2 regions of the Brevibacillus agri genome follow, and region 2 is predicted to be linked to the other one. Evidence: riboswitches for the same ligand, from Rfam matches in the RefSeq annotation. Region 2 holds a riboswitch; the other holds the start of a gene.
The links. A riboswitch is a leader RNA that binds a small molecule or an ion and turns the genes downstream of it on or off. The one in region 2 is predicted to bind S-adenosylmethionine.
Positions count from the first base shown of each region.

Region 1 (9,966 bases), 2.0 Mb from region 2:
GTACGAATTTGCGAGTAGAACAGCAAGATAATGAAGGAGAAGACGCATGCTACAAGTAGCTGGAGCAGTTGGCAGCGATGTTTCCATTGCTTTTCGCAAGCCGCGGGAGTAAGGTAGGAGTAGACAGATGACCGGTTTCAGCCAGGCTTTTCGGCTGTTTAACGGGATCGCATAGATGGAGGACGGATAGTTGCATGAACGATCAACTGACGCATTTTAATGAACAAAACCGTGCGCGGATGGTAGATGTCTCGGAAAAAGACATCACAAAACGGGAGGCTGTGGCAGAGAGCAAAATCGTCATGAAGCCGGAAACGCTCGCCCGCATTCGCGAAGGACGGGTAGAGAAAGGGGATGTGCTGGCAGTCGCACAGGTAGCGGGCGTCATGGCAGCGAAAAAGACGTGGGAAATCATCCCGATGTGCCATCCGCTTCCTTTGACCGGGATCGACATTCGCTTCGCTTTTGAAAACGAGACGACGCTTGCCCTGGAAGCATGTGTGCGGACGACGGGAAAAACGGGCGTGGAAATGGAAGCTTTGACGGCTGTCAGTGTCGCAGCTCTTACGGTGTACGATATGTGCAAGGCGATGGACAAAGGCATGGTAATCGGTCCGACTTGCTTGGTGAGCAAAACAGGCGGGAAAAGCGGCGATTTTCGTCGGGGAGAGAACTAAACCATGAAACAGAAATGGCAATCCTATCCGAGCAGCATTCGTCTTCTGGCGATTGCTGCGATCATTTTTTCTACCGGAATGGCTTGTATTTGGCCGCTTGTCACCATCTATATCCACGATTATTTAGGGAAGCCGCTGACCGTAGCGGGCTTTTTGCTGTTATTGAACCAGGGGGCTTTTTTGATCGGCAGCATCGCAGGTGGCATGCTGTTCGACCGTTGGGGGAAAATGCGCACGATCGTTTTTGCCTCGATCGGCGTCATTCTGATTTCCGTCGGGCTTGGCGTCACGCATGACTTTACGCTGTACACGATCTTGTTGTTGCTGAACGGGCTGTTTTACGGCACGCTCTCTCCGGTGATGAATGCACTCGCTGTCGTGCTGTGGCCGGAAGGCGGGCGCAAAGGGATCAACATGATCTACGTCGCGCTCAACGCCGGGGTGGCGGCTGGCTCTGCCCTCGGCGGCTTGCTGGCGAGCATTTCGTTTGCCTGGACGTTTTTTGGCAACGCGATCTCGCAAGTCATCGTGCTCGTCATGTTCGTGCTCATTTTGCCTCGGCAGCTCAAGGCAGTTGCAGAGCGGGGCTATCGGGCGGAGCAAGCCAATACCGCAGGCACTCCCGCCGCTGCTGTCCAAAGCGCTGCCAAGCCGAAGCCAGTTGAGGCGCTTTCGCCGCTACAGCAACTGCCGACGAAAAAAGTGGCGTGGGGCGCCCTACTGCTCTTGTGCAGCGGGCTGTTAATCAGTTGGATTGTCTACGTCCAGTGGACGACGGTGTTGTCGACCTACATGCAATCGTTGGGCATTTCCTTGCGTCAGTACAGCTTGCTCTGGACGATCAACGGCGGCCTGATTTTGTTCGGCCAGCCGCTGATCGCCTGGGTCATTGGCCGCTTCGCCCGCACGCTGCGAGCGCAGATGCTGCTCGGCTCCTACGTGTTCGTGCTGTCGATGCTGATTTTGTCGCAGACGACCTCCTACGCCGGCTTTGTCGCCGGGATGTTCATCATGACGCTTGGAGAAATGCTCGTCTGGCCGGCCGTGCCTGCCGTGGCAGCAGAGTTTACGCCACAGGGGCGAGAAGGCTTCATCCAAGGGCTGATCTCCGGCACAGGCTCTGCGGGACGCATGCTCGGCCCATTGCTCGGAGCGGTCATTTTCCAGCATTTTCAGGCACAAGGACTTTTGTACATCATGGCGGGGCTGGCGCTAATGTCTGTCGCGTTTTTCGCCCTGCACAGCTCGTTTCAAGGTCGCACCCGAAAAGTGCCAGCCGCGACCGTAGAAAAGATGTAGCCAGGAAAAATTCGCGGGCCTCGCGAAGCGTCTTGACACGTTCGGAGCCCGCAATGTAGTATGAAGAAGATTAAAAACAGTATATTCCGTGTGATTTACTTATGAAGAGAGGCGGAGGGACTGGCCCTATGAAGCCCGGCAGCGGATCTGCGCGCTTGCGCGTTGCAGATGCTGTGCCAATTCCAGCAGGATAATTCCTGACAGATAAGGACGTGACCAAGCTGATCTCCCCCTTTTTCTGTACGGAAAGAGGGGGTTTTTGCTGTACATTGGCCTAAAAAGAAAGGAACTGAAGACAGATGCGCATCCAACCTTCCGACATGATTGATCGGCTCCCGACCCAGTTTTTTGCGACATTGGTGGCAAAAGTAAACAAAGTCATCGCTTGTGGGCATGACGTCATTAATCTGGGCCAAGGAAACCCGGACCTGCCTACGCCGCCGCACATTGTGGAAGAGCTGAAGGCACAGGCAGAAAATCCGCTGCATCACAAATACCCGCCATTTTCCGGCCGACTGGAGCTGAAGCAGGCAGTCGCGCACTGGTACAAGCAACAATTTGACGTGGACCTCGACCCGGAGGAAGAGGTGGCGATCCTGTTCGGAAGCAAAACCGGCCTCGTGGAAATTTGCCAGGTGCTGATGAACGCAGGCGATGTGGCACTCGTACCGGACCCTGGCTACCCGGATTACTGGTCCGGCGTAGCGGTCGTAAACGGCCGGATGTCGATGATGCCGCTGACGGCCGAAAATCAGTTTTTGCCTGACTACAGCAAAATCCCGCAAGCCGATTTGGACCGCGCCAAGCTGATGTTTTTGAACTATCCGAATAACCCGACAGCGGTGAACGCCCCGTTTGAATTTTACGAGGAAACCGTCCAGTTTGCGCGCAAGCACGAGATCGTCGTCTGCCACGACTTCGCGTACGGCGCGATCAGCTACGACGGCAAAAAGCCTGTCAGCTTCATGCAGGTGCCGGGGGCAAAAGAGGTGGGCGTGGAGTTTTACACGTTGTCCAAAACGTACAATATGGCCGGCTGGCGCGTAGGCGCGATGGTCGGCAACCGCGAGCTGGTAAGGCTCATCAATCTGATTCAGGACCATTACTTCGTCAGCCTGTTTGGAGCGGTCCAAATGGCCGCAGCCAAAGCGATGACAGACTCGCAGCAGTGCGTCCGCGATCTGGTAGCCGTCTACGAAGGCCGCCGCAATGCGCTGTTCTCCAATCTGCACCGCATCGGCTGGCAGGCCCCGCCATCGCAAGGCTCGTTTTTCGCCTGGCTCCCCGTCCCGGCTGGCTTTACTTCGGTGGAGTTCTCGGATTTGCTGCTGGAAAAAGCACATGTAGTCGTCGCACCAGGCGTCGGCTTCGGCCCAAGCGGCGAAGGCTACGTTCGCGCCGCCCTGCTGTCGGACGAACAACGCCTGGCCGAAGCGGTTCAGCGGATCGAACAGTTGGGGCTTTTTGCGAAAACGAAGTAAGTAGGAGAGCGGGTGACCACACTTCCTGGGGGTGGGGAGTGTGGTTTTGTTTTTGGGGGCTGCGTTGCGTGAGACTGCCGGGGGTGCGTTGGTCGGTTGCTCGCGTATCTCAGGATCATCCATGTTTCCCCATGTTGACCTGCGCTTGTCTGCGTTGCCCCCTTGCCCGCGCCGTCCACTGCCCACGCTTTATCACCTGCTTGTCAATCCATTACCAGTCGAACCCCCCTCCCGCACCATAAGACGTGCAGTAGTAATAAAAATCATTCTCATCGTTGACAGATAATGATTTTCATTATACGATGTTAATGATAATTGATCTCATCAGGAGCGGGAGGGTACTATGCGCTATCAGATTAACGGTTACACTGACATGTACACGGTGATCGCCAACGAGCGGAAGATCGGTGGAGCCATTGAAGCAGCTCAAGTTCGACTGCGCACAGGAGAGGTTTTCACCAATGTGGTTCTCACTCGTTTGGAAATGTCAGGTGCGCATTTTTGCTCGATCGGCTTCGTGACAGAAGAAGGCAAGCGGCTGATTGTGCATGTGGACGACATCAGCATGATCGCAGACGCGCGCCACGTCAATGTATGTGAGCTTGCCAATGAATGCATGCGGGCTGAAAAGTGCGCAGAGCGCCTGAAACGCCTGAAGCGTCTCTGTGAACTGAACGAAGGAAGCTGTACGCCTACCTTCCAGGAAGAAGCGCTGCTTTTGGCAGAAGACATCGGGCTGGAGGAAGCGCGTTCTTATGTGGATTTGTCCTTCCTGCCGCAAGTGGAAAAAAAGCGGGTTGTCCGCATCGCGTAGAGTGTTCCCATCGAATTACATATTCGCCCCTTTCCCTTTTACAGCGGAGAGGGGCTTTTTGCGTCTGGTAGGCGGCGGTGCTGCAAAAAACGGATGAAGCTGGTCACCGGATAAGGCAAGAGGTCATCCTGACGATAGACGAGGCAAATATGTCTGCGGTTGACGTAGCCAGGCAGCTCGCGAATGACCAGCTCGCCCGTTTCGCCTTCGCGCACGACGCTGCGATAGGGGAGGATGCTGACGCCCATATTGTGCTTCGTCGCTTCCTTGATCGTCTCGATCGCCCCAAGCTCCATGCGCACTTGCCAGCGCAACTGGTTTTCCTGGGCCCAGCGTTCGGCCAGCTCGCGGGAGGTGGAGCCGGCTTCGTGGATGAGGAACGGCTCGGATTGCAAATCGGCCAGTTCGATTGTCTTTTTTTTGCGCCAGCGGATTTTGCGGAGAGAGAACCAGACGCAGCTCGTCCGCCAGCAGCGGAATGACGTGCAAGCCTTCCTGGGGCTGCATGGACAGCGAAACAATAGCCAGATCAATTTCGAAGTCGCGCAGCAGCTCCATGAGCGGCCGCGCTTTTTTTGTATAACGAAAACCCCCAGTTCGACTGGGGGTTCAGGAAAGCTTATAGCTATGAGTAGCCATCCTTTGAACTCGGTGATAAGATGAGAGCCGGTCTGCCAACCGCTCACACGAATCACAGGAGGACAAAGGATGGACAAAAGCAGTCTAGCACATACCAAATGGAACTGCAAATACCATATTGTATTTGCGCCGAAATATCGCAGACAAGTGATATACGGAAAATTAAGAAGAGAAATTGGAAAGATATTGCGGGAGTTATGCGAACGAAAAGGGGTGGAGATTATCGAAGCAGAAGCCTGCGTGGATCATATTCATATGCTGGTGAGCATCCCACCGAAATTAAGCGTATCCGAGTTCATGGGCGACTTAAAAAGGAAAAGCTCCCTGATGATTTTTGATAAGTTTGCGAACATGAAATACCGATATGGGAACCGACAATTCTGGTGTAGAGGGTACTATGTGGATACAGTGGGGAGAAACAGAAAGGCAATTGAAGAGTACATTCGCAATCAGTTAGTGGAGGACAAAAATTACGAGCAATTAACGATGAAAGAGCTGGTCGACCCGTTTACGGGTGAGTCGGTCAAAAAGGGCAGATAAAAAGCCCCTTTTTAGGGGCAGCCCGAGGCAACACGCGGTTGGCAGACTTTCAGTGCGCCTTTAAGGCGCTTGCTTGTAACATGCCCTTATAGGGCTAATGGAAGCCACCGGCTAAGCCGGTGGTTATGACTACGGTCAAAATCGGCAGGACATGCGGGTACTCCGCCTGGAATGCGGCGAGATAAGGGGGGGAGAAAGTAGGTGGCAGGCGTGTAGCTCACTCCGATTTTCAGCGTGCCTCTGCCGCCGTGACGAAACTCCTCCATGATCTGCCCGGCTTCTGTCAGCAAGGTGGACACTCTTCTGGCATACGGCAACAAAGCATTCCCCGCTTCGGTCAGCCGAAAATGCCGCGGCTGCTTGTAGAACAGCTCCACACCGAGGGCGGTTTCCAGCTTTTTAAGGTGAAACCTGACGGTTGGCTGCTTGATCCCCAGCGCCTCGGCAGCTTCCGTCAACGACTTGCACTGGGCGGCTACAGCGAACACACGCAATTGCTGAATATTCACCGGATCGCTCCCTTCCGCCCTCAGTATAGATATTCTCTATGGATCTATCAATAAACATAGACTCTATTTAACACAAGCTTAGCATCCGGTTTACTTTCCCCTCACACAAATCGCGTACAGTTGTCGGTAGGAAATGAAATGGGAGGGAAATCGGAATGACCAGGAAAAATCGGCAACAAAAATGAACAGTAGCATCGCTGCTCGTCTCCACTACCTTGCTTTTTGCGGGATGCGGACAAGGCACTTCCCCATCGACGGCGACTTACGCAGCGGCTTCGACCTTGGTGGGCGGCGGTTTCGTTGTGCTGCTCATCGTCATCGTCGAGCTGTTGTTTCAGCCGAAAAAATGGAAAGCAGGGAGAGAACAAGCTTGAAGCCGATTTTGGAAGTGCGAGGCGTACAAAAATCGTTTGGCAGCTATGCCGCTTTGCGCGGAATCAACCTGTCCGTGCGCAGCGGAGAAATCATCAGCGTCCTGGGACCATCCGGCTGCGGGAAATCTACGCTCTTGCAAGTAATCGCCGGACTGACCCGGCCAGATGTCGGAGAGGTGCTGCTGAGAGGGGAACAGGTGGCGTCGCCCTCGCGGCTGGTCCCATCGGAAAAGCGCAATCTCAACATGGTGTTTCAGGATTACGCCCTGTGGCCGCACATGAGCGTCTACGCCAATATCGCGTACGGACTCCAGCGCAAAAAAATGAAAGCAGATTTGATTCAGGCCAAAATCGCCGAACTGGTCAAGCTGTTGCGCCTGGAAGGGCTGGAGCAACGCTTGCCGCCGCAGCTTTCAGGCGGTCAGCAGCAGCAGCGCTGCGCGGAAATCTGGAGCAATGGCTGAGGGCGCTGGAACGGTGACGGTCGGCGTCGTACGAGCAGCAGCGCTGCGCGGAAATCTGGAGCAATGGCTGCTCGATCAGCATGAAAAGGAAGAGCAAACGGCTGGCGAAAAATCATGGCTGAAGTTTGCCGCCGGATTGCCGCACTACATCGAGCACGGGCCGTACTTGTTCGTACACGCGGGTATCCGCCCGGGAATTGCGCTCGCTTCCCAGCAGCCTTACGATCTGCTCGCGATCAGGGAAGAGTTTTGGCACAGTGCGGCGCAGTTCGAGCGAGTGATTGTATTCGGGCACACGCCCACACATCGGATGGGAGCCGCACCGGGGGAAATCTGGATACGGCCAGACCGAATCGGCATTGATACCGGAGCGAAGCACGGACTTCGTTTGACGCTGGTGGATTTGACCTGTCGCAAGAGCTATTCTTGCTCGACCAAAGAAAAAGGGACGTACACGGATTTTCGCATGGCGGCATGGGGTAAAAATGAAGGTTGCGAAAACTAGGGAGCAGCGCTGATGCAAGCAGCAGCTTCGATCGAACAATCGCTCGACATAGTCAAAACCTATCTGCTCATAGCTAGCGGGGATTGGACTTTGCCTGGCGTCAGTGATAAAACAAGAATAAGCAAAATCAAGGGGGAACGGAACATGGAGTACTCATTTTCAAAATCAGTTGACGCATTATCCTCCTCGGCTGTCCGGGAAATCTTGAAGCTGACCCAAGGCAATCAAGTGCTCTCGCTCGCAGGTGGACTGCCAGCCGAGGATTCTTTTCCTATCGCAGCTATGCGCGAAGCTTTCAATCGGGCATTCGATCTGGGGGCCAAATCTTTGCAGTACGGTTTGACTGACGGATACATTCCGCTTCGCGAGTGGGTTGCCTCACGGATGAAGCAAAAACATATGAACGTAGGCCTGGACAATATGCTGCTGACCACCGGCTCCCAGCAGGCCGTCGACTTACTGTGTCGAGTCTATTTGGACGAAGGCGACGTCGTGCTGGTAGAAAATCCAACGTATCTGGCTGCGGTCCAATTGTTCCAATTTCGGGGGATTCGCACCATTCCGGTGCAAGGGGACGCAGAAGGGATGGATCTGGACGATCTCGCGCAAAAAATCGCCCAGTATCGCCCGAAAATGGTCTATGTCATTCCGACTTTTGCGAATCCGACCGGGAAAGTATGGAGCCTGGAACGTCGCCAAGGCTTGCTCGCCCAGTGCAAAGCGAACGACATTCTCATTCTGGAGGACGATCCGTATGGCGAAATCCAGTTTGACGGAGAAGCTCCGTACCGTTCCATTTTCTCGCTCGATGAGCACCCGACAGATTCCTGTGTCGTGTACACGAGCACGTTTTCCAAAATCGTCGCGCCTGGTCTGCGGACCGGCTGGGCTATCGGCGACAAGCGCGTCATCCAGATGATGGTCAAGGCGAAGCAAGCCGTCGACTTGCAATCCAGCACGATCGACCAGATCGCGCTCCATGAACTGCTCTCCCAATTCGATCTGGAAGGCCACATCGAAAAAATCCGCGCTTCCTACAAGGAGCGGATGGAGTGGATGAACGAGCTGCTGCTCGCCCAAAACTGGGAAGGCGTCCGCTGGGAGAAGCCAAGGGGAGGCATGTTCCTCTGGGTGAATTTGCCCGAGCATGTGGACGCGGAAAAACTGCTGGCCCGCTCTGTGCAAGAAGGCGTGGCATTCGTCCCGGGCAAGCCGTTTTACGCAGATGAGCCGCAACACAACACGATGCGCCTGAACTACACGCTGCTCAACCGGGAAGACACTCAACTGGCAATTTCCAGACTTGGCAAAGCATTTACAGCATACAGTCAAAGCCTGGTGACACAGTAGCAGCGTCTTTCGCCCGCGAAACCGTTTCGCGAACGACAAGAAAGCTCTGCCCAAAAAGACAATCATGCCAAAAAAACTGGCTGGTTGTCTTTTTTTGTTTCTGATGTTCCGCAAATGAAAGGGCCAGCCCCGCAGCTCCCAGCTTCGCCAAACGCAATGCCATGGCGAAGCCAAAGCTTCCGGGAACGGCTAGACAGCCAGCTCCCTCTCCCCCCGATCCAGCCACTCGTGCACCAGCTCGGTAAACAGCGCTGGCTGCTCGATTTGCAGGTTGTGTCCCGCGCAGTCGAGAACGGCAAAGGAGCTGCGCGGATAGTGAGGCAGCAAGCTCCAAGCGTCCTGGTAGCCGACGATGTGGTCTTGCTTGCCCACGACAAACAGGCTCGGATGGGAAAAAGGCTGCGTGTCGAGCGGGAAGGAGAAGCCGTACGACGTTTTCAGTCTTTCCAAAAAGGGGAAGTTCGCGATGTGGTATCCGCTCATAATCTCTGTTTTGTAACGCTCCCATGTTTCATTCGTCGCCACGACGGCCATGGACGCAAACTCGGTGCGCTCCGTCTCGGTCAGCTTGTCCCACAGCAGTTTGTCTTCCACGAGAAGCGCTTTTTCCGGCAAGGTGCGCAATTTCATTTGCGGAATGACGCTCGGGCAGATGAAAAGAGCGCCTTTTACTTGTTCTCTGCGCTTTTCGATCACGCCCCTGGCCAAAAAACCTCCGTAAGACTCTCCTGCAAGAAGAAAGGGCTTGCCGGACAACTCCCGATCTATCCAGTGCAGGACGGCCTCCAGCATGTCATCCGTGTTTTGCACGCTGTCGTAATTTTGCGTCTTTCCCATGCCTGGCAAGTCAATATACAGGCGGCGGAAGCCTTCGCGCTCCGCGAAAACAGGCTCCATGCAGCCTTGCATAATGCGGTGGTCGAGGGAAAAGCCGTGAAGCATCACAATCGGAAAGCCGGAACCGAGTTGTTCCTGATAAAACTGGACATCGTGAAGCGAATGACTCATAAAAACACCTCTTCCGAATAAGTTCAAGTCGAAGTATTTTGATAGGGAACATTTGTTCTTATTATAATCTCATTTCTGGAAAAAGCAAGAGGAAGATTTGCAATATTTTTCCTGAAAAGACTGTCCCAGCTCCCCCACAAAAAAGTGCCCATCGACGGTAAAGTCAAATGGACACGTTTTTTGCAGATGAAATGGCACTGTGAGCGATGAACTTCACAGGCGGCTGTCTGACTGAGCCACAAGCCGACTCAAGCCAAGCCAGGCCGTTTTTTATTCTTCGGTTTCTTCCAGCGTGCAAATCGCGCT
Region 1 covers NZ_CP026363.1:2,013,107-2,023,072, forward strand. The annotation lists gene moaC (cyclic pyranopterin monophosphate synthase MoaC) at 195-677, shown strand; gene BA6348_RS09975 (MFS transporter) at 681-1,976, shown strand; SAM riboswitch class I at 2,073-2,187, shown strand; gene BA6348_RS09980 (pyridoxal phosphate-dependent aminotransferase) at 2,276-3,457, shown strand; gene BA6348_RS09985 (hypothetical protein) at 3,801-4,271, shown strand; gene BA6348_RS09990 (LysR family transcriptional regulator substrate-binding protein) at 4,310-4,666, opposite strand; partial or broken gene BA6348_RS27995 (hypothetical protein) at 4,746-4,829, opposite strand; gene tnpA (IS200/IS605 family transposase) at 4,980-5,450, shown strand; gene BA6348_RS10000 (LysR family transcriptional regulator) at 5,537-5,959, opposite strand; gene BA6348_RS10005 (ABC transporter ATP-binding protein) at 6,330-6,797, shown strand; gene BA6348_RS10010 (hypothetical protein) at 6,790-7,302, shown strand; gene BA6348_RS10015 (aminotransferase-like domain-containing protein) at 7,447-8,652, shown strand; gene BA6348_RS10020 (alpha/beta fold hydrolase) at 8,842-9,660, opposite strand; gene BA6348_RS10025 (family 1 encapsulin nanocompartment shell protein) at 9,931-9,966, opposite strand, start outside.
Region 1: another riboswitch for S-adenosylmethionine. It lies ahead of BA6348_RS09980 (pyridoxal phosphate-dependent aminotransferase); the one in region 2 lies ahead of BA6348_RS26390 (methionine ABC transporter ATP-binding protein).

Region 2 (9,966 bases):
AGAGCGGCTGGAAGTTTTTGCGCGGCGATGCCCAGGCGGTGGAAAAGGTGACGAAGGATTTCGGGATTGCCGTATTGAAGCAGCCTGACGGTTCCTTTGCCCATACCGCCCGCATGTTCCTCGTCGATGGCGATGGAAACATGCGCCGCGCCTACGGCATGGCAGCCGACATGGACATGGAGCAGATGCTGAAGGAAATGGAGCAGCTTGCGGACTAATCAGGCTGATTCCTCGTACGTGATCTGCACGACATGCTCGGTTTGATTTTCAAATTCAATATGCACGAGTAACGCCCACCTGCGATTGCCCTCCTGGAGCAAGAGTTTGAACGTCTCCTCTGACGTGGTGGGCGTTTTTGCTGTGCGCCCGACGTGCAGGTAGTCGACGATCTGGGCATGCGGATATTTTTCATCGTCTCCTGCATCGCCAATCTGCCCCATTTGGCATATGGCGGGGCGCAGGCAGGGGCATACTGGAAGAAGAATAACAGCAGGCTTGCTGCGATGGCGGTCAGGACGCTTCGCGCGAGGCGAACGGATACAGAGGCTTGCATGGCGTAAGACCCCCTTTTTTGTATTGGAAAACAAGCTTGCCCTCTATTTTGAAGCCTTTTTTCATGTCATTCGTAGAAAATATTTACAATTTGGAAAGCGGGGGATTTCATGTACTACTTGCTCATTCCCTTATTTGGTGTTCCGCTCATCCTGGCGATTTTTGCGCTGCGCTCTCGCCGGAGCGGCTTCTGGAAAAATGGTGGCCGCCTGTCGTGTCAGCGCTGCTGATTTACGGAGGCTGCCTCGCTGCCAACGTGTATTGGCAAGTACAGTACGGCATTCCGGTGCTTCCGACCAAAGCCGATCTGGAGCTGTTTCTTTTATTTTTGCCTGTTCCTCGTCTTCGTGTTTTTTATTATGTACCTCGTCTTTTTCTTTGTGATGCGCAAACCGTTCTGGAAAATGAATCTGTTGTTTCTCGCCACGTCGTCTGGTCTGTTTCTCCTGTTTGCCGGGGCTTTTTAGGCATGGGGCCGTTTATGTCGAAGGTGGAGTACGTCTCGGTTGTGCAGAGTGTAAAAAACAAGTGGCAGGCCGTGCCCGTGCAGGCGTCGAGCAATAAGCCGATTGACGTCACGCTCGTCTACAGCAAAAGGGACTGTGAAAAGGTGTGCTGGCCAACCTTACGACAGCCTGATTTTGGTCCGGAACCAGTCGGGGCAGCCGCTGGGCATTGAGCTTTTGGTTCGCCTGCAAAACGAAAGTGGGGCCGTCATCGAAGACAAAACAGGCGTTGCCGCTCAAGCTCGCTGCGGGGGAAATCGTGCCGGTATGGACAGAAGATACAAACATGGAAGAAAACTTTTGGGAGCGGGTCAGTACGGTCACGGATGAGAGAGTAGCGGCGATTGCGTATCAGTTTTCTATTATTGACCGAAGATGAATGTGTCGAATTGTCAGACTGGATGAAACGAACGCCTCGCGTTGTGTTACAATAGAATGGCATGCTTGGTTCGGGTTCCCAAAATCATGCACGATGATGTTAGGAGGAAAGAGTTTGAGCGACGTTAAGATTTTCGCGATGGGCGGCCTCGGCGAGATCGGAAAAAATATGTATTGCGTCGAGTATGAGGACGAAATTATCATCATTGACTGCGGGTGAAGTTCCCGAGAATGAAATGTTCGGTATTGATCTGGTCATCCCCGATTTTCCTATTTGGTGGACAACCAGCACAAGATTAAAGCACTTTTGTTAACGCACGGACATGGATCACATCGGAGCGATTCCTTATATTTTTCAAGCAAATTAACGTGCCGATCTACGGTGGTCGTCTGACCCTGGGCTTGGTCAAGGCGAAGCTGGAAGAGCATCGCATGCAAAATGACGTGAAGATGATTCCGATCTCAGAAGATACGGAAATCCCCTTCAACCGCCTGAAAGCGTCCTTTTTCCGCACGAATCACAGCATTCCGGATTCGTTCGGGGTTGTGATTCATACGCCGGAAGGGATGGTCATTCATACAGGTGACTTCAAATTCGATATGACGCCAGTCGGACAGACGACCGAGTACGGCAAGATTGCGAAAATCGGGGCGAGCGGCGACGTTTTGGCGCTGCTCTCTGACAGTACGAACAGCGAGCGCTACGGCTTCACCATGTCGGAGCGCACTGTTGGCGAAGGGATTCTCGACGTGGTGCGCAAAGCGCGCGGGCGGATCATCCTGGCGACATTCGCGTCCAACGTGCATCGCCTGCAGCAAGTAGTAGACGCTGCCGAGCAGTGCAATCGCAAAGTAGCGGTGATTGGCCGCAGCATGGAAAAAGTGTTCCTGATCGGACAAGAACTGGGCTACATCCAGATGCCGGAGGGCATGCTGATTGATATCAAGCACATTGACAACTACGCCGACAATCAGGTGCTGATTATTTGCACCGGAAGCCAAGGCGAGCCGATGGCGGCATTGACCCGAATCGCTTCCGGATCGCACCGGACCGTGTCGATCTACCCGGAGGATACCGTCATTATCTCGGCTTCCCCGATTCCAGGCAACACGATCAATGTCAGCAGGACGATTGACAAGCTGTACCGCGCGGGCGCGAACGTCGTGCTCAGCCACGTGTTTGACATTCACGCGTCCGGTCACGGCAGCAGCGAGGAGTTGAAGCTCATGCTCAACTTCATTCGTCCCAAGTACTTTATCCCGATTCACGGGGAGTACCGGATGTTGAAGACGCACGCGAAGCTGGCGCAGCAGGTAGGAATTGAGGAGAGCAACATTTTCCTCATGGACAACGGCGAGGTGCTGAACTGCAACCGCGAAAAGGCATGGCTCAGCAAGGTTCACGCCGGCATCGTCCTGATCGACGGCAGCGGCATCGGCGACGTGGGCAACATCGTCCTGCGCGACGCAAGCATTTGGCAGAGGATGGCCTGATGGTCGTGGTCGTCAGCCTCGATATGAAAAACTTCAAGATTCTCACCGGACCTGACATTGTCAGCCGCGGCTTTGTGTACGTGCGCGGTTCGGAATCGCTCATCCAGGAAGCGACGCTGTTGGTTCGCCAGCGCCTCCAGGAAGCGTTGGACAAGAAGATCAAGGAATGGTCGGAGTTGAAGTCCCAGATCAACGAAGTCATCAAGCCGTTTATTTACGAAAAGACGGGCCGCAATCCGATGATTCTCACCATTTTGATGGAAGTGTAGGACTGGAGCACTTCTTCGTTCTCCCGGGGACGCGATCGGGTTATAATAATACGTAAATGGATACGTGATACAAAGGAGAGGTTGCCCCATGATGTCTTATGAAGCATATATGAGCCAAGTAATTCAACCGATGCGCGACGAACTGACGCGCAACGGATTTGTAGAGCTGCGCACAGCAGAAGAGGTTGAGCAGACGCTGCCAAACGCAAAAGGTCTGACGCTGGTAGTCGTAAACTCGGTTTGCGGCTGCGCGGCAGGGCTGGCTCGTCCGGCAGTGGTTCATTCCTTGAACCATTCCACCAAGCCAGACAACATTTACACTGTATTTGCAGGACAAGACAAGGAAGCGACAGCGAAAGCCCGCGAGTACTTTGAAGGCTACGCGCCATCTTCCCCGTCTTTTGCGATCATGAAGGACGGCAAAATCATGACGATGATCGAGCGTCATCAGATTGAGAACAACGACCTGCAAACGATCTCCAACCTGTTGACTACCGCTTACGACACGTACAAATAAGCTAGCATGGCCATGACAAGACGCTCGCGAACGGGCGTCTTGTTTCACATCCCGATGAACCTGAAAGGAGCTGCCCGCAGCATGCAGACCCGATCGTTTGGACGAGATCCGCATCAAGTCTCTTTGCTCGGCTTCGGCGCCCAGCGAATTGTGGACGAGCACGATTGCACCGAGGAGCAGGCAATCGCCATCATTCGGCGCGCCGTAGAAGCAGGAGTCAATTACTTTGATACAGCCCCTACATACAGCGCTGGACAGTCGGAGACACGGGTAGGACTGGGGCTTGCAGGCTTGCGCGACCGCGTGTGGATCGCGACGAAGACGGGAGGACGCACGCGCGACCTGGCCCTGAAAGATTTGGAGGGCAGCTTGAAGCGGCTGCAGACCGATTACGTCGACGAGTGGCGGATGCACAACATCATGCAGCCGCACGATCTGGAGGCGATTTTTGCAAAAGGAGGCGCGCTGGAAGCGATGCTGGAAGCGCGAGAGCAAGGGCTTGATCCGCAAATCAGCATCAGCGGGCACACAGACCCGCGCCTGCTGGCAGAAGCGATTCGCCGCTTTCCTTTTGACAGCGCCCTCGTCGCTTTGTCTGCTCTCGATCATTTCATCTACAGCTTTGCGCACGATTTCGTTCCGCAAGCGGTGGAAAAAAGGCGTCGCGGTCATCGGCATGAAAGTGATGGGGCTGGGCAAGCTGGCTCCGTGGACAGAGCAAGCGCTGCGCTATACGTGGAGTCTCCCCGTTTCGACGGCGATCCTCGGCGTGAGCAGAATGGACGAGCTGGAAGCGGACTTGGCCGCGGCCAACGCCTTCGTGCCGATGACGGACATCGAACGCGTGGAGCTGTTTCAACAGATCATGCCGCTGGTGCGCCCGGACGTGCTGCGCTGGAAGGCGCGCGAATGGATGGCTGGCGAATGGTATCAGTTGCCGGAGCTGTCTTTTTGACAAAAGCGAAAGTCTCTTCTGATTTTCTGGAAGGGGCTTTCTTTTTGTTTTTTTAGAGCATGGCTGGAAACAAGCTGGTGGTCATAACCGGAGCTACGCGAGGATTGGGCAGGTCGATGGCAGAGCGATTTTCACGAAGCAGGCTGGAGCGTGGCAGGCTGTGGCCGTTCGGCCGTGGCGCTCGATCCGGGCGGCAGTATTGACACCTCCATGCTGCGTTCCCTGCTCGCCGCAGGAAGTGGCAATGACCCGGCCAGCGAGGTGCCGATGGCCATTCCCAGGTTGTTCGCGACATATACGATGTTGAACAGCTCTCGGCGCTGCTCTTTCCAGCGAAAGCCGATGAACGCCTGAATCGCCGGAACGACAGGTTGAAGGTAAAGCCAAGCCCGGTCATCAGCGCGATGTAAACAGGCCAGCTATCGTGAGCGGAATCGACAACTGGATGAGTCCTTGAACCAGCAAGGCCCCGACGATCAGCCGTTTGGCGCCCAGGCAGTGAAAAAGCGTCCCGCCGACGAACTGCCTCACAATTCCTGCCAGCGATTAAACCATCAGCACAAAGCCTGCCTCGGTCATGGAGCGTTGCAAAATCGTATGTACGTACAAAGTGGTAAGCGGCCACATGAAAGCGCTGCCGGAAGAGTTGATGAAGCTCGCAACCAGGAAGAACAGGGCTTCTCGCGGATACCGCTGCAAAAAGGAAGTGGGAGAAATCACGGCCGGTCACCCCTTTGGGATTGTGTTGCTTGTAGTATAACGAATATTTTAAACATTGCAAACATAAAAATATAAAAAGTGAAAAGCACCCAAATAAAGGCTGCTCCACATCCTATAGATTCGAGTATACTAAACAAGTGGTGAGATGAGTTCATGTGATACAGAGAATAAAAGGTGGAGTAGTTCTTTATGCGAATGTGGAAACGGGTGTTGCTCCTGATGTTTGTCGCGATTGCCGCGACAGCAGGTTATTACGGATACTCTTTTTATCAGTTTGCTCACAATATTCAAGAGCCGAATGTCATTCGGCCAGCCCCGCCGGATGGCGGTGCCGCGACGAAAGCGGCGGAGATTCCGGAATGGGATGGCGAAGAGCGGGTGAACATCCTGTTGATGGGTGTGGACCGCAGGGGAATGAAAAATAACGGACTCCCCGTTCGGACTCGATGATGCTCGTCAGTATCGACCCGGCCTCCAAGCGCTACGACGTATTTTCCATTTTGCGCGACACGTACGTAGACATTCCGGGGAACGGCAGCTCGCGCATCAACTCGGCGATCGTGGAGGGCGGACCGGAACTGGCGATGAAGACCGTCAGCCAGTTTACAGGGCTTCCGGTGGACCGCTACGTCATCACCGACTTTGAAGGCTTCAAGGCTTTGATTGACTCTGTCGGTGGTGTCGAGATTGATGTGGAAAAAAATATGTACTATCACGACCCGACCGATAAAGGCATCTACGACATCAATTTGAAAAAGGGACTGCAGCAACTGGATGGCAACAAGGCTCTGCAATACGTTCGTTTTCGCCATGACGCCACATCGGACTACACGCGCACAGAGCGTCAGCGCAAGCTGCTGACGGCTGTGGTGAGCCAGATGAAGAGCGGCACGACCTTGATTCAATTGCCGTCCATCCTGAAAGAAGTGACGCCGTATATCCAGACGAATATCAGTTCCATGGATATGCTGAGGCTGTCTGCGCTTGGGCTGAAATTAAACACCGCGGAGCCAGGCAACTACCAATTGCCGCCAATGGGGATGTTCCGCGAATCCCATCGGGCAGGCGCGGTGCTCATTCCGGATGTCGACCAGATCCAGTCTTTTATCAAGGAAAGCTGGAACCGCCAGCAGAAGAAGCGGTTTCGCAAACGAATAGCACGACCGATAGCAACGAAAACAGCACGCCAAATTGAGCGTGCTGTTTTTTTGTGTTTTCGGGCAGACTAACCATGATTTGCTATGTATGGGGGTGAGGGGAATGGACCAGGAGATTGCGCGTAAATGGTTTTCCCATACAGGGGACTTGCGAACGGAACATATCGACGAGCCGGACGGCCGCATGCGGCTGTATTTTTTGACCAGCATGGCGGATGCCAAGTCGTTTACAGCGAGCTCATCCCGAAGCTGAGAGAAATTTGTCTGGCTGAGGCAAGCATAGGGGAAGTGGAGCGGCAGCTCGGGGGAGCCGGGAGCAATCGGGTCTATCACACCCAGGAGGCGATTCAGCGCCTGCTCGAAGGCTATCGCCCAAGGAAGCGTTTCTCATCAAGCTCGTGCACGGGAAATTCCGGATTGGCAGCTACGACACGTCCGTCCCGGCGCAAATTTTCGGGAAGACCGACAAGAACCGCGGCAATCCCAAGGATATGGTGCACCTTGCTTTTGACACGATTTCCAGCAACGCCCGAATCAAGCTGGAGCAAGTATCGCCGCCGGTGTTCGATATTCGCATACGCTTGAAGGCGAGAATCCTTGAGAAAGCGACGTTTCATTTTCACGTCAATGCCACCATCATTCGCAACGGAGTAATGGATTAAAAAAGTTTTTCCTGTGATTGCTATTGACGGGATATTTTCAAAAAGGATATAATCCGGTTTGTATCATGAAAATATGAAAAACGAACATAATATACGTGGAAATCTTTCTTATCAAGAGAGGCGGAGGGACAGGCCCGATGAAGCCCGGCAACCGGTTCATTTTTTGAAATGGACGTCGCGGTGCCAATTCCTACAAGATTGGTTGGATCTTGATAGATGAGAAGGGTGGATGCGAACGTATACATGCGTTGCAGCCCCTTTTTCGTTTATGAAAAAGGGGTTTTTACGTTTTTCACAAGGATTTTGCTGGGAGGTGGATGCGTTGATTCAATTGAAAAATTTGCATAAAAGCTATCAAGTGCAGGGCAAGACGATTCCGGCGTTGCTCGGGATTGATCTTTCTATAGATAAAGGGGAAATTTACGGGATTATCGGCCATTCCGGGGCGGGGAAAAGTACCTTGATCCGCTGCATCAACCTGCTGGAGCGCCCTACGTCGGGACAAGTCATCGTCGATGGGGTCGACCTGACCAAGCTCGACGATGTCAAGCTGCAGGAAAAGCGCCGCGAGATCGGGATGATTTTCCAGCACTTCAACCTGCTGTCCTCGTCCACCGTCGGGGAAAATGTCGCGTTTCCGCTCAAGCTGGCCAAGCGTCCGAAGGCGGAGATTCAGAAAAAAGTGGACGATCTGCTCAAGCTGGTAGGGCTGGAAGCGCACCGGGACAAATACCCGTCCCAGTTGTCCGGCGGCCAGAAGCAGCGCGTCGGCATCGCGCGGGCGCTGGCAAACGATCCGAAAGTGCTGCTGTGTGACGAAGCGACCTCGGCGCTCGATCCGCAGACGACCAACTCGATTTTGGCGCTGCTTTTGGACATCAACCGCAAGCTGGGATTGACCATCGTGCTGATTACGCACGAGATGCACGTCATCCGCTCCATTTGCGACCGCGTAGGCGTGATCGACGGCGGAAAAATCGTCGAGTCGGGCGAGGTGCTGGACGTGTTTCTCAAGCCGCAGCATCCGACTACGCAGGAATTTGTCGAGCAGGTGGCAGATTCCACCGAGCTGCGCGAAGCTGTCGCGCACGAAAAAGCAGCGGGGAACCGCACGATTGCGCGCGTCACCTTCCTGGGAGAAAAGACGTACCAGCCGATTTTGTTCCAGACGATGCAGGAGACAGGCACAGTATTCAGCATTTTGCAGGGAACGATTTCCCGCATGAAGGATACGCCGTACGGCCAACTGGTCGTCGAACTGGAAGGCGATGTCCGTCAAAACGAAAAAACCATCGAGACGTTGCGTCAGCGTGGTTTGGAAGTAGAGGTGATATAGATGGACTGGACAATGGAAAATGTGGATTGGTCGGAGATCGCTGAGGGTACACTAGACACACTGACGATGCTGGGTTTCTCCACGTTGTTTACGATCCTGATCGGCTTGCCGCTGGGAATCATTTTATTCCTTACTTCACGTGGACAGTTGCTGCAAAACAAGGCGTTTTACTCGGTTGCTTCATTCATCGTCAACGTATTGCGTTCCGTGCCGTTCATCATTCTGATGATCTTGCTGATTCCGGTCACGAAACTGATCGTCGGCACTTCGCTCGGCGTACTCGGAGCGATTCCGCCGCTCGTGATCGGGGCCGCCCCGTTTTTTGCGCGGCTGGTGGAAACCTCTCTGCGCGAGGTAGATCGCGGAGTCATTGAGGCCGCCCAGTCGATGGGGGCGTCCAATTGGCAAATCATCTGGAACGTCCTGCTGCCAGAGTCTCGTCCGGGACTGGTGGCCGGAATTACGATTACGACCGTTGCGCTCGTGTCCTACACGGCCATGTCCGGGGTAATCGGCGGCGGCGGTCTGGGCGACTTGGCTATCCGTTACGGTTATCAGCGCTTCCAGACCGATGTCATGATTGTCACTGTCGTCATTTTGCTCGTGTTGGTGCAGATCTTACAGTCGCTGGGTGATCGCCTGGTATTGCGTTTCAGCCGCAAGTAAGGTCTTTCCCATAGAAGTTTGCAAGTACAAAGATCAAAAAAAGTAGGGGGAAATCATTTATGAAAAAGCTAGTCGTATCTGTACTTTCTACCGTATTGGCATTTTCTTTGGCAGCGTGCGGAGGCAAAACGGAGACTGCTCCAGCTCCAGCCGAAGGCGGCGCACAAGGCGGACAACAAGAAGTGACATTGAAAGTAGGCGCTTCTCCGGTTCCACACGCAGCAATCCTGAAGCACATCGCACCAAAACTGAAAGAACAAGGCGTAAACCTGGAAGTACAAGAGTTCACCGACTACGTACAACCAAACGTACAGCTCAACGAAAAACAACTCGACGCAAACTTCTTCCAGCACAAGCCTTACCTGGAAGACTTCAATAAAGGACAAAACATGGATCTGCAACCTGTAGTTGCGGTTCACATCGAGCCATTTGGCGCTTACAGCAAAAAAGTGAAATCGGTTGACGAACTGGCGGAAGGCGCAACTATCGCGCTGCCAAACGACCCGACCAATAGCGGCCGCGCCCTCGCTCTCCTGGAGAAAAACGGCGTCATCAAGCTCAAAGAAGGCGCTGGCATCAGCGGAACTGTGAAAGACATTGTGGAAAACAAGAAAAACCTGAAGTTCAAAGAGGTTGAAGCAGCGATGCTGCCGCGCGTTCTGGAAGAAGTGGACCTGGCGCTGATTAACACCAACTACGCGCTCGAAGCGAAGCTCGTGCCAACCAAAGACGCTCTGTTCATCGAAGACAAGGA
Region 2 covers NZ_CP026363.1:5,364,432-5,374,397, reverse strand. The annotation lists gene BA6348_RS26440 (SCO family protein) at 1-218, shown strand, start outside; gene BA6348_RS26435 (DUF3889 domain-containing protein) at 219-587, opposite strand; gene BA6348_RS27600 (hypothetical protein) at 767-1,231, shown strand; gene BA6348_RS27595 (hypothetical protein) at 1,228-1,437, shown strand; partial or broken gene rnjA (ribonuclease J1) at 1,534-3,199, shown strand; gene BA6348_RS26420 (BrxA/BrxB family bacilliredoxin) at 3,288-3,716, shown strand; gene BA6348_RS26415 (aldo/keto reductase) at 3,729-4,727, shown strand; gene BA6348_RS27765 (hypothetical protein) at 5,068-5,202, opposite strand; gene BA6348_RS27590 (hypothetical protein) at 5,218-5,391, opposite strand; partial or broken gene BA6348_RS26400 (LCP family protein) at 5,581-6,586, shown strand; gene BA6348_RS26975 (hypothetical protein) at 6,652-6,801, shown strand; gene BA6348_RS26395 (hypothetical protein) at 6,947-7,210, shown strand; SAM riboswitch class I at 7,316-7,433, shown strand; gene BA6348_RS26390 (methionine ABC transporter ATP-binding protein) at 7,533-8,546, shown strand; gene BA6348_RS26385 (methionine ABC transporter permease) at 8,547-9,212, shown strand; gene BA6348_RS26380 (MetQ/NlpA family ABC transporter substrate-binding protein) at 9,272-9,966, shown strand, end outside.